DNA from 2 places in the Gelidimonas denitrificans genome. Region 2 is predicted to be linked to the other one. Evidence: predicted binding sites of a transcription regulator. Region 2 holds the regulator's gene; the other holds the start of a gene.
The links. Region 2 encodes sigma-54, which starts transcription at its own class of promoters, with help from an activator protein. Its sites were predicted from a motif close to TGGCANGNAANCTGCTTT; they were not measured.

Region 1: the regulator sigma-54 is predicted to act here: its motif matches at 1,679-1,696, upstream of glnA (type I glutamate--ammonia ligase).

The regions. Positions count from the first base shown of each region.
Region 1 covers NZ_CM146350.1:1,948,512-1,954,244, reverse strand. The annotation lists gene FKCLFG_RS09115 (TAXI family TRAP transporter solute-binding subunit) at 1-928, shown strand, start outside; gene FKCLFG_RS09110 (rhodanese-like domain-containing protein) at 947-1,408, opposite strand; gene glnA (type I glutamate--ammonia ligase) at 1,798-3,213, shown strand; gene FKCLFG_RS09100 (DUF4124 domain-containing protein) at 3,436-3,948, shown strand; gene glnL (nitrogen regulation protein NR(II)) at 4,030-5,103, shown strand; gene ntrC (nitrogen regulation protein NR(I)) at 5,167-5,733, shown strand, end outside.
Region 2 covers NZ_CM146350.1:210,435-216,167, forward strand. The annotation lists gene FKCLFG_RS01040 (deoxyguanosinetriphosphate triphosphohydrolase) at 1-600, shown strand, start outside; gene FKCLFG_RS01045 (enoyl-CoA hydratase/isomerase family protein) at 704-1,795, opposite strand; gene hpf (ribosome hibernation-promoting factor, HPF/YfiA family) at 1,992-2,357, opposite strand; gene FKCLFG_RS01055 (RNA polymerase factor sigma-54) at 2,464-3,936, opposite strand; gene lptB (LPS export ABC transporter ATP-binding protein) at 3,971-4,729, opposite strand; gene lptA (lipopolysaccharide transport periplasmic protein LptA) at 4,731-5,279, opposite strand; gene lptC (LPS export ABC transporter periplasmic protein LptC) at 5,341-5,733, opposite strand, start outside.

The DNA.
Region 1 (5,733 bases), 1.7 Mb from region 2:
ACAATTGACCCAGCTGAAGGGCATGTCGATCAATGTCGGGCCCGAAGGCACCGGCGTGCCGCGCCTGGTCAGGCAACTGCTGGACGTCAATGGCATCGAGGCCAGTGATTTGACGCTCGGCAGCCTGGAAAACACGCCCGCGACAATGGCTCTGCTGGCAGGGCAAATCGATGGCTTGGTATTCAGTTCGGCACCGGATGCACCCTTGATCCAGATGTTGCTGCAAACGCCAGGGATTAAATTGTTTAATTTTACCCAGGCCGAGGCTTACTCCCGACGCTTTCCTTATTTGACGCATGTTGTCTTGCCGCGTGGCATTGTTGATCTGGGACGGGATTTGCCAGCCGAGGATTATCATTTGATCGCGCCGACGGCTACCTTGGTGGCGCGCGCCGGTTTGCATCCGTCCCTGATTGATCTGCTGGTACAGGCGGCGGCTGAGATCCATGGCGGCGCCGGCTGGTTCAGTAAAAGAGGTGATTTTCCGACTGCCAGTTATACCGAAATCCCGGTGGCCCCGGAAGCCGAGAAATTCTACAAAAGCGGGCCGCCGCTAATGCAACGATACCTGCCGTTCTGGCTGGCGAATTTTTCCGAGCGCATGTGGGTCGTGGTGGTGGCGCTGGGAGCACTGATTCTGCCGCTGTCGCGCATCGTGCCGCCGCTCTATGTATGGCGCATTCGTTCGCGCATCTATCGCTGGTACGGCCAGCTGCGCATCGTCGAACAGACGATAGAGGACGTGCCACCGGAAAAGCGGGCCGAAGTGTATGCGACGCAATTGAAACGGCTGGGCGAGATCGAGGCGAGCGTAAACCGGATTTCGATTCCGTTATCTTTCGCCCAAGGTGTGTATGACTTGCGCAGTCATATCGATTTTGTGCGCAAGCGGGTACTGTTGTTGATGCGCGGTAGCGACGGAGCCTGATTTCTCTTTTACATCAAATCAGGCACCGGTCCAGGGCAGTTCGGCATGACACCAGCCGCCTACGGTCTTGCGATGGCCATCGGCGTTTTTGTTGCCTTCGAAGCCCTCGAGAATATCGAAGCAGTGCAGGTAATCATTTTCTGTGGCTAGCTTGGCCGCATGGCGCGAGCGCACGCCAGAGCGGCACAGGAACAGCAGAATATTATCCTTACTTGCCACCTGCTTCAACTGGGCCAGAAAATCCGGATTCGGGATGCTGCCCGGATAGATGTTCCACTGCACCGCTGCCAGCTGGATATCATTAATGTCTACTTTTCCAACCCAGTCGCGTTCGGCATTGGTACGCACATCGATAAGTTTGACCTTGATGTTTGCCTGCAATAAAGTGAACGCTTCCTGAGGTGTGACGGCACCGGCATAGGGAAGAGATTGCTCTGCGCCGCGCTGTCTCGCGATGGCAAGAATGTCACGAGGATTCATATTCAGCCTTGCATAGTAGGATCGGTAAAATAATTATAATGCGTGAAACGACATTGCATGCAGATCATTGATGGCAATTGTTTTGGAATGGCGCGCACTGTTTTGATGCAAAACAAGATATTTTTATATTGGCGCACTAAATTAGCGCTTAATATTTTATTTGCACCGATATGGTGAGTCGTGCTGGATTGCAATGCATAAATTGATTGTTATGCGGCTGAAATACCTTATAAAACTGGCTTGGCTAATGTCTTGTGAAGTGGAAGTTCATGGCATGGAATCTGCTATGATCTTTCGCTGAAGTCTGATCGCACTGGGGATGTGGGTTGGCTTAATGGTTTGTTAAATACATAATTCGAATTATTTTTATCTTTATTGAGGAGTTTCGCATGGCAATGACAGCCGCAGAAGTCTTGAAGATGGCCAAAGACAACGAAGTCAAATTCGTTGATTTTCGCTTTGCAGATACAAGGGGCAAAGAACAGCACGTGACTGTTCCGGTATCTCATTTTGATATGGACAAATTCGAGTCCGGCCATGCATTCGATGGCTCTTCGGTCGCTGGCTGGAAAGGTATTGAAGCGTCCGACATGTTGCTGATGCCAGATCCGTCAACTGCCAATATCGATCCGTTCATGGAAGAAACCACATTGTTCATGCAGTGTGACGTGATCGAACCATCCGATGGCAAAGGCTATGACCGCGACCCACGCTCGATTGCCAAACGCGCCGAAGCCTACCTGAAATCGTCTGGCCTGGGCGACACCGCCTACTTTGGTCCGGAACCTGAATTCTTTATTTTTGATAGCGTGCGCTGGAATGTCGATATGTCCGGCTGCTTCGTCAAGATCGATTCTGATGAAGCATCCTGGTCGACCGGCGCCAAGCTTGAAGGCGGCAACAGCGGCCATCGTCCTGCTGTCAAGGGCGGTTATTTCCCAGTGCCACCAGTCGACAGTTTCCAGGACATGCGTTCTGAAATGTGCCTGATTCTGGAGGGCCTCGGGATTCCGGTTGAAGTGCATCACCACGAAGTCGGCGGTGCCGGCCAGAATGAAATCGGTACCAGATTCTCGACGCTGGTTGAGCGTGCGGACTGGACCCAGAATATGAAATATGTGGTCTGGAACGTCGCCCACACCTATGGTAAAACAGCAACTTTCATGCCGAAGCCGCTGGTTGGCGACAATGGTTCCGGCATGCATGTGCATCAATCGGTCTGGAAAGACGGCAAAAACCTGTTTGCAGGCGACGGCTATGCCGGTTTGTCGGACTTCGCGCTGTACTACATCGGCGGCATCATCAAGCATGCGCGTGCTTTGAACGCGATCACCAACCCTGGCACCAACTCCTACAAGCGTCTGGTTCCAGGCTATGAAGCACCGGTCAAGCTGGCATATTCGGCCCGCAATCGCTCCGCTTCGATCCGCATTCCGCACGTGGCAAATCCGAAAGGACGCCGGGTTGAAGCGCGTTTCCCGGATCCTCTGGCTAACCCGTACCTGTGCTTCGCTGCTCTGTTGATGGCTGGCCTGGACGGCGTGCAAAACAAGATTCATCCGGGCGAAGCAGCGACCAAAGATCTATACCATTTGCCGCCTGAAGAAGAAGCACTGATCCCGACAGTATGTTCTTCGCTTGAGCAAGCTCTGGAAGCGCTGGACCAGGATCGCGAATTCCTGACCCGCGGCGGTGTTTTCAGCGACAGCATGATTGATGCATATTTGGAACTGAAAATGACTGAAGTGCAGCGTATTCGTATGACGACGCATCCAGTTGAATTCGACATGTATTACTCGTCATAAGCTACTCGTCGTAAGTTACACGCATAATATTTGGCATGGCGGTAGTCAAAAGATCGACTCCAGTGTCAAACAAGAAACAGGCGGGCAGTGCTTCGGCGCTGCCCGCCTGTTTTTTTGAGGGCTTGTTGTTGCAATGGCGCAAATTGGGCGATTGTCGTTGGTGTTGCATTGTGACTTGCCATAAACTAACAAGCGTCTTGAATTGCTTCAGAAAAAGGGTTTATGAAACAACAACTTGCCGCACTTAAGCTCGCATCGATGCTCGCACTTATACTGTCTACTGCGGCAGCCGGGCATGCATATGCGCAGTCTGGGGTGTATCTGTGCATCGATCAAAATGGCAAAAAAGAATATAAAAACACCGGTGAAACCAAGGGCTGCAAAAAAATTGATCTGCCCGACATCACCACTTTTGCTGCGCCGCCGCCAAAAGCGCCAGTAGCCGGTCCGAGCAGGAAATCGACCGCTACACCCTCCGATTTTCCGAAGGTGGATGGCAATGTGCAAAAAGAGCGCGACAACGATCGCAAACAGATTTTGCAAAATGAGTTGAAGACCGAACAGCAGAAACTGGAAAATTTGGAAAAAGAATATAACAATGGCCAACCGGACCGCCTGGGTAGCGAGCGCAACTATGCCAAGTACCAGGAGCGGGTCAAGGGTATGGAGGAAGCGATTCACCGTTCGCAGCGCAATCTGGAAGCGCTGAAGCGTGAAATCGGCAACATGAAATAATTGTGCCTGCCTGTTGCGCGGGCATGCAGTCCAGGGTCGCTATATAGTGTATAGCGGCCTTTATTTTTTTGGGGGAGGCACGTGAAAACATCATTAATTTCATTGGCAGGTCTGGATCTGCTGTCGTCGGCCGTGATCGTGCTCGACGCACAAGGTTGCATCACTTATGTCAATCCGGCGGCCGAGATTTTGCTGGAAAGCGCATCCCGCACTCTGATGGGGCAGGCTTTGACGGCCCTGTTCGTTAATGGTGCGGAGCTGGAGACGGTGTTCCAACAGGCCTGCGCACACCAGTTTTCCGACAAGCGCCAGGACTTGACGCTGCAGCGCACCGGGCGCGAGCCCTTGTGCGTGGACAGCATCATTACCGCGCTCGATAGCGCCGAGATGCCGGTATTGATCGAGTTGCGCGAAAACGTGCAGCAGCTCAAGTTGGACCGGGAAGAGCGCATTATCGATCAGAGCCAGGCCAACAAGGAGCTGATTCGCAATCTGGCGCATGAGATCAAGAACCCGCTGGGCGGCATTCGCGGCGCGGCGCAACTGCTGGAGCTGGAACTGCCGGAGCGGCAGCTGAAGGAATTGCGCGAGTACACGCAAGTCATCATCAAGGAGGCCGACCGCCTGCAAGTCCTGGTGGACCGCTTGCTGGCGCCGCAACGGCATGCGCATATCGTCGGCGACGTCAATATCCATGAAGTGTGCGAACGGGTGCGCAGCCTGATCGTGGCTGAATTCCCGCTCGGCTTGCACATCAAGCGCGATTACGACCTCTCGATTCCGGAATTCCGGGGCGACAAGGAGCAACTGATCCAAGCGGTGCTGAATATTGCGCACAACGCCGCGCAAGCGCTGTCGCAGCGGATTCTGGCCGGCGACGCCGAGTTGATCATCAAGACCCGCATCCTGCGTCAGGTCACGCTGGCCAAGGTGCGTTACAGGCTGGCATTAGACTTGCATATCACCGATAACGGACCGGGCATCCCGCCAGAAATCCAGGACCACATTTTCTTCCCGCTGGTGTCGGGGCGGGATGGCGGTAGCGGATTGGGGCTGACGCTGGCGCAAACATTCGTGCAGCAGCATCTGGGCGTGATCGAATGCGAAAGCCGGCCGGGATATACCGATTTCAGGATGCTGCTGCCGCTGCCATGATGGTGTGGCGATGGCGGTCGCCACACAACGAGTGCGATGCATAACGCAGGAGATACAAGAAATATGAAGCCAATCTGGATTGTTGACGACGACGAATCGATACGCTGGGTGCTGGAAAAGGCGCTGGCGCGTGAAAACCTGATCACCCGCAGTTTCACCAATGCGCGCGATGCGATTGCCGCGCTGGCGGTCGAGACGCCGCAGGTGCTGGTGTCCGATATCCGCATGCCGGGTGCATCCGGCCTGGAATTGCTGCAGACCGTGAAGACCCAATATCCGGGTTTGCCGGTGATCATCATGACGGCGTTCTCGGACCTGGATTCTGCGGTAGCGGCTTTTCAGGGCGGCGCTTTCGAATATCTGGCCAAGCCGTTCGATCTGGAGAAGGCGGTCGAACTGATCCGGCGCGCTCTGGAAGAAAGCCTGCGCGAGGCCAGCGCGCCGCAAATCATTAGCGAGACTCCGGAAATTCTGGGCCAGGCGCCGGCCATGCAGGATGTGTTTCGCGCCATCGGCCGGCTCGCGCAATCGAATGTGACGGTGCTGATTACCGGTGAATCCGGTTCCGGCAAGGAGTTGGTGGCGTGTGCGTTGCACAAGCACAGCCCGCGTGCGGCGCAGCCTTTCATT
Region 2 (5,733 bases):
CCGTCGCTGGAGGCGCAGCTGGTCGATCTGGCCGACGCCATCGCTTATAACAATCACGATATCGATGACGGCTTGCGCTCCGGCTTGCTGACGGTGGAACAATTGGATGAAGTCGATCTGTTCGCGCGCCACCGGCACGAAGTCGAAGCGGTATTTCCCGGCATCAGCGGGCGGCGGGCGATCTATGAAACGGTGCGCCGCATGATCAACGCGTTGATCGTCGATTTAATCCGGACTTCCGAAGCCCGCATCGCGCAGGCGCAGCCGGCATCGATCGACGCGGTGCGCAGCGCCGGCACGCTGATCGCGTTTTCGGACCAGATGCGCCAGGACGCCGCCCTGATGAAGCATTTCCTGCATGAGAATCTGTACCGCCATTATCTGGTCAACCGCATGACGACCAAGGCGCGCCACATCATTACCGCGCTGTTTGAAGCCTTCATGGAAGAGCCGAACCTGCTGCCGCCGGACCATCGCCTGCCTGCCGGGCAGAACGACTTGCAGGCGCAGGCGCGCAAAATTGCCGACTATATTGCCGGCATGACCGACCGTTATGCGACGCGCGAACATCGGCGTTTATTCATGGTGGAAGAACTCTGATAATTGGAGCATTAAAAAATACGCCTCCAGGTATTTTTTAATTCCGCATATATAATATGCGGAAAATGCATTGTTTTTAACTATACTCCCTGTTTTTAAATGGTTATGCGAGGCTTCGCAGCGGATGCGCATGCGGCGGCCAGACCGGCGCGAAGAAGCCGGCGATCATGTCCGGCGTTACCTCCGCCAGCGTGGCCGGATTCCACTGCGGCGCGTTGTCCTTGTCCACCACCAGCGCCCGCACCCCTTCGATGACTTCGCCCTGCTCGAAGCAATGACGCACCATGGTGCGCTCCATGCGCAGGCAATCGGCCACGCTCAGTGCGGCGCTGCGCCGGAGCTGCTCCAGCGTCACGCACATCATCAGCGGCGAGCGTTTTTGCATGAGGGCCAGGGTCTGTTGCGCGAACGGCGCATCGTCCTGCGCCAACGATTTGATGATGGCCGGCACTGTATCCTGTGCGAAATGGCGATCGATTGCGGCCCGATGGACCGCCAGCAGGCTGGCCTCGGGCGCAATGCCGTGGTTGAAGCCGGCTGCGAAGTCGCATATGGCCGTTCGCACATCGATATCGTCGCCCGACTGGAGCATGTCTGTTAGCCGCACCAATTGCGCCGACGGCAGGAAGAAATCGGCCAGGCCGGCGTACAAAGCGTCTGCGGCTGTGATGATGTCGCCGGTAACGCCCAGATAGGTGCCGAGTTGCCCCGGACACCGCGACAGAAAATAGCCGCTGCCAACATCCGGGAACAGGCCGATATTGACTTCCGGCATCGCCATCTTGGTGCGTTCGGTCACGATGCGCAGCCGGCTGGCGGGGCCGGCTTGCGCCACGCCCATGCCGCCGCCCATCACCACGCCATCCATCAGCGCGATATACGGTTTCGGATAGTGATGGATCAGGTGGTTGAGCGCATATTCTTCGGTGAAAAAATCTTCCAGCAAGGCGCTGCCGCCACGCGGCGTCGCGATGCCTATATCGTAAAAGAATCGAATATCGCCGCCCGCGCAGAAAGCTTTTTCGCTGCTGCTGCGGATCAACACCGCGTGGATGCCGGTGTCGGCGCGCCACGCCAGCAGCACTTCAGTAATAGTTCGGATCATCTCCAGCGACAAGGAATTGAGCGCCTTGGGACGATTCAGAGTGATGCAGCCGATCTGGTTTTCGGTCGAAATGTGAACGTGTTCTGTCATGGTGAAGGTGCGCCTTGGCTGGAATGGTGAATTTACGTAAGTTTTATCTACTGATGTCACTCAAAAATTCGGAATTCTTTTCAAGTGTTGCAAGCACTGCGCGTATCTGGCATCAGTTTTAATCAGGTGTCAAAAAGGGCGCATCTTGCGCCCTTGATTGTTGCGAGTCGAATTGTTCGACTCTGCGTATCTCCTCTCAGGAAACCGCGGATTCTTCCGGCAGCTCGGGTTCTCCGTCCAGGTGCTTGATGGCATCGTGTGGGCGGTCTTGTACCTTGCCTTTGTGCTTGATGATCTGGCGGTCGAGCTTGTCGATCATCGTATCAATGGCTGCGTACAGGTTTTGGTCCGCGCTTTCAGCGTGTAACGTTTTCCCGCTGAGATTCAGGTTGATTTCAGCGCGCTGCCGTTTTTCTTTTTCAGGGAGCTTGTCAACGCTCAGAATGAGCGCGATATCAATGACATGATCGAAGTGGCGCGTAATGCGCTCGACTTTGGATTGTACATATTCGCGAATGGCGGGGGTTACTTCGAGGTGATGTCCACTGATGGTGAGATTCATAAAGCACTCCTATGGAAATTGTCACTGCCTGCCTCGGGCCTGGTGGGCCGGCCAGAGCCAAAATGCAGCAACAGCAACTGCATTGCAAGGACTTCAGACGACTGGACTACAAAGACTTTCGCAAATTGACAGGTGGGATTTTGAGCGCTTCGCGGTATTTTGCGACGGTACGGCGAGCGATGACCATACCTTGCTCGCCCAGCATGTCGGCGATTTTACTGTCGGAAAGTGGTGTTTTCTGGTGTTCAGCTCCTATCAGTTGTTTGATGAGTGCGCGGATTGCGGTGGAGGAAGCTTCTCCTCCGGTTTCGGTGGCGACATGGCTGCCGAAGAAGTATTTCAACTCAAACATACCATGCGGTGTGAGCATGTATTTTTGGGTGGTGACGCGGGAGATTGTGCTCTCGTGCAGGTTTAGTGTATCAGCAATTTCACGCAAGACAAGAGGCCGCATGGCGACTGCGCCGTGGCTGAAAAAATTCCGTTGCCGCTCGACTATCGCTTGTGCAACCCGCAAAATCGTATCGAAACGCTGCCGCATATTTTTGATCAGCCACTTCGCTTCCTGCAGCTGCGACGTCATCGAGCCGCTTCCCTTGTCTTGCTTGAGGATGTTGGCATACAGCGCATTGACCCGCAGGCGCGGCATGACTTCATGGTTCAAACTGACTTGCCAGCCATTTTTGCCGGGCCTGACTATGACGTCGGGTACCACATAGTCGGCACTGCCGCTGCCGAAAATGGCGCCCGGATGCGGGTTGCATTGCCGGATTAGCGTCTGTGCTTCGCGTAAATCTTCATCGTCGCAATCGAGCAGTTTTCTGAGTTTGTTAAAGTCGCGTTGCGCAAATAATGCCAGGTGCTGTTCGACGATGGCCAGCGCCAGACGGCGCGTAACGAACGGCGCTTTAGGCAAGTGGCGGATCTGCAGCGCCAGACATTCCGACGGGCTGCGCGCGCCAACTCCGGCCGGGTCGAAGCTTTGCAGCAGGGCCAGCGCGAACGTCAGATCTTCCGGTTCGATACCGAGTTCGGGCGGCAAGCGAGCATGGATGGCGTCAAGAGACTCTTCCAGGTAGCCATTGTCATCGAGCGCATCGATCAGCAATTCCAGCAACGCGCGGTCGCGCTGTTGCTGCAAGCTTAAATGGGCTTGCTCCAGCAGGTGCTCGCGCAGAGTGCATTCGTGCGCGCCGAGCTGGGCCCGGCCGTCGTCGTCTTCCGGCGCTTTGCTGGTGCGCGCCACATCGTCAAAACTCCAGTCCGATGCGGCCGTCTGTGCATCGGGCGTATCCAATCCGGCATCTGCTTCGGCGGCGCTGCCGCCTTGCGTACCGGCTGGATCGGTTTCAGTTGAGGCTGTGGTGGCAGGGCTGGTGCTGATTACGCCATCGGCCAGCAAACGCACCGAATGGTCGAGCGGATCGTCCAGCCGTTCCAGCAGCGGGTTGTCGCACAGAATCTGTTCTAGTTCCTGATGCAGCTCCAGCGTCGACAGTTGCAGCAGGCGAATCGATTGCTGCAACTGCGGCGTCAGCGCAAGATGCTGCGAAGTGCGCAGCTGGAGTGATTGCTTCATACCGAAAGGACTTGTCGCATCAGGTGGTTTATCTTCACATGCGGAAATGTTCGCCCAGGTACACCCGCCGCACCGAGGCATCTTCAATGATGTCGTCGGGCTGACCGCTGGCCAGCACGGCACCCTGGTTGATGATATAGGCACGATCGCAGATGCCGAGGGTTTCGCGCACATTGTGGTCGGTGATCAGCACGCCGATGCCGCGCTCCTTGAGGAAACGCACGATGCGCTGAATCTCGATGACGGCAATCGGGTCGATCCCGGCAAACGGTTCATCGAGCAGGATGAAGCGCGGGTTGGTGCCCAGCGCCCGGGCGATCTCGACCCGCCGGCGTTCGCCGCCGGAAAGCGACAGCGCCTGATTTTCGCGCAATTTTTCAATTTGCAAGTCGGCCAGCAGCTTGTTCAGGCGTTCTTCAATGGCAGCTTTCGAGAGCGCTTTACCATTTTCTTTTTGCAATTCCAGTACTGCACGGATATTGTCCTCGACCGTCAGTTTACGAAAAACCGAGGCTTCCTGCGGCAGGTAAGACAGACCGAGTAACGCGCGGCGATGGATCGGCAGGCGCGAAATGTCGACGCCGTCGAGATCGATGGTGCCGGCGTCGGATGGCACCAAACCCACGATCATGTAAAACGATGTCGTCTTGCCGGCCCCGTTGGGGCCTAGCAAGCCGACCACTTCGCCGCTTTTTACTTCCAGCGAGATGTCGCGCACGACCAGCCGTTTGCTGTAACTTTTTTGCAGGCCGCGCACGCTCAGGGTACTGCCTGGGATACTGGATTGGCTCATCTTATTGGCCCTTTACAGTACGCGGCTGGATGGTCACCTTGATGCGCCCGTTGCCCGGCGTGCCGACACCGCTGGCGCTGTTGGTAACGTTGAAGAATTCGCTGCCGCTGTTGTAGGAAATGAATTCGCCTTCGACTTCGTCGATGGTCTTGCTGCCATCGAGCCGCTTGAGCTTTGCGTGCGAAAACAATTTGGCTATTTCTGCCTTGGTATCGTATTCGATCCGTTCTGCCTGTCCTTCCACCCACAGGTTGGGACCGCCATCGCGCTTCTGGCGAAAGGTTGCCACTGCACCCGGTGCGCCGTACAAGGTGGCGAACTGATAGCCGGCCGGGTCTGTCGTGACGACCACCTTGCCTGCTTTCATCAGCAGCGTGCCGCGCGTTAAGACCACGTTGCCGATGAAGGTGTTGATCTGCTTGAGATCATCGTAAGCCATTTGGTTGGCTTCAATGTTGGTCGGCTTGTCTGCATCGGCTTTTTCGGCCAGCGCGCTCGCCGAAAAAATCATCCCGGCCAGCGTCAGGGACATCAGAAAAAACCGTTTCATAACGCTATTCCTATCAAAGAGGGTGGGTTGCCGCAGGCTCGGTGCCTCGGTGCAATAAGCATCAATGCGCCGACGATGCCGGGAGGCTGCCGCGCACATTGCCCGTTACACGCAATTCCCGGGTGGCGTTGTTGGCAAACAGGCCATTGCCCGAGAGCGTGGACTGGCCCAGCAGCACTTTCACCGGCTGGTCCGACTGCATCACATCTTCGTCGGGCAGCAGCAGCAGGTATTCGGTTTCGAGGTGCAGGGCTTGGCTCTGGCCGGAGGCCGGGCGATCGATTCGCACATTCTTGTGCAGATGCATCTTGCTGTTATTGTCTTCGATGATTGCGCTTTCGGCGCGCATCGTCATCGGTGCGCGTGCCTGGCCCGGGTTGATGATGACCGGTTGCGTGATTTGGTAAGAGTCATGCAGTGGCTCGTGGGTGAGCCTGTCGCCGGACATCTTGTA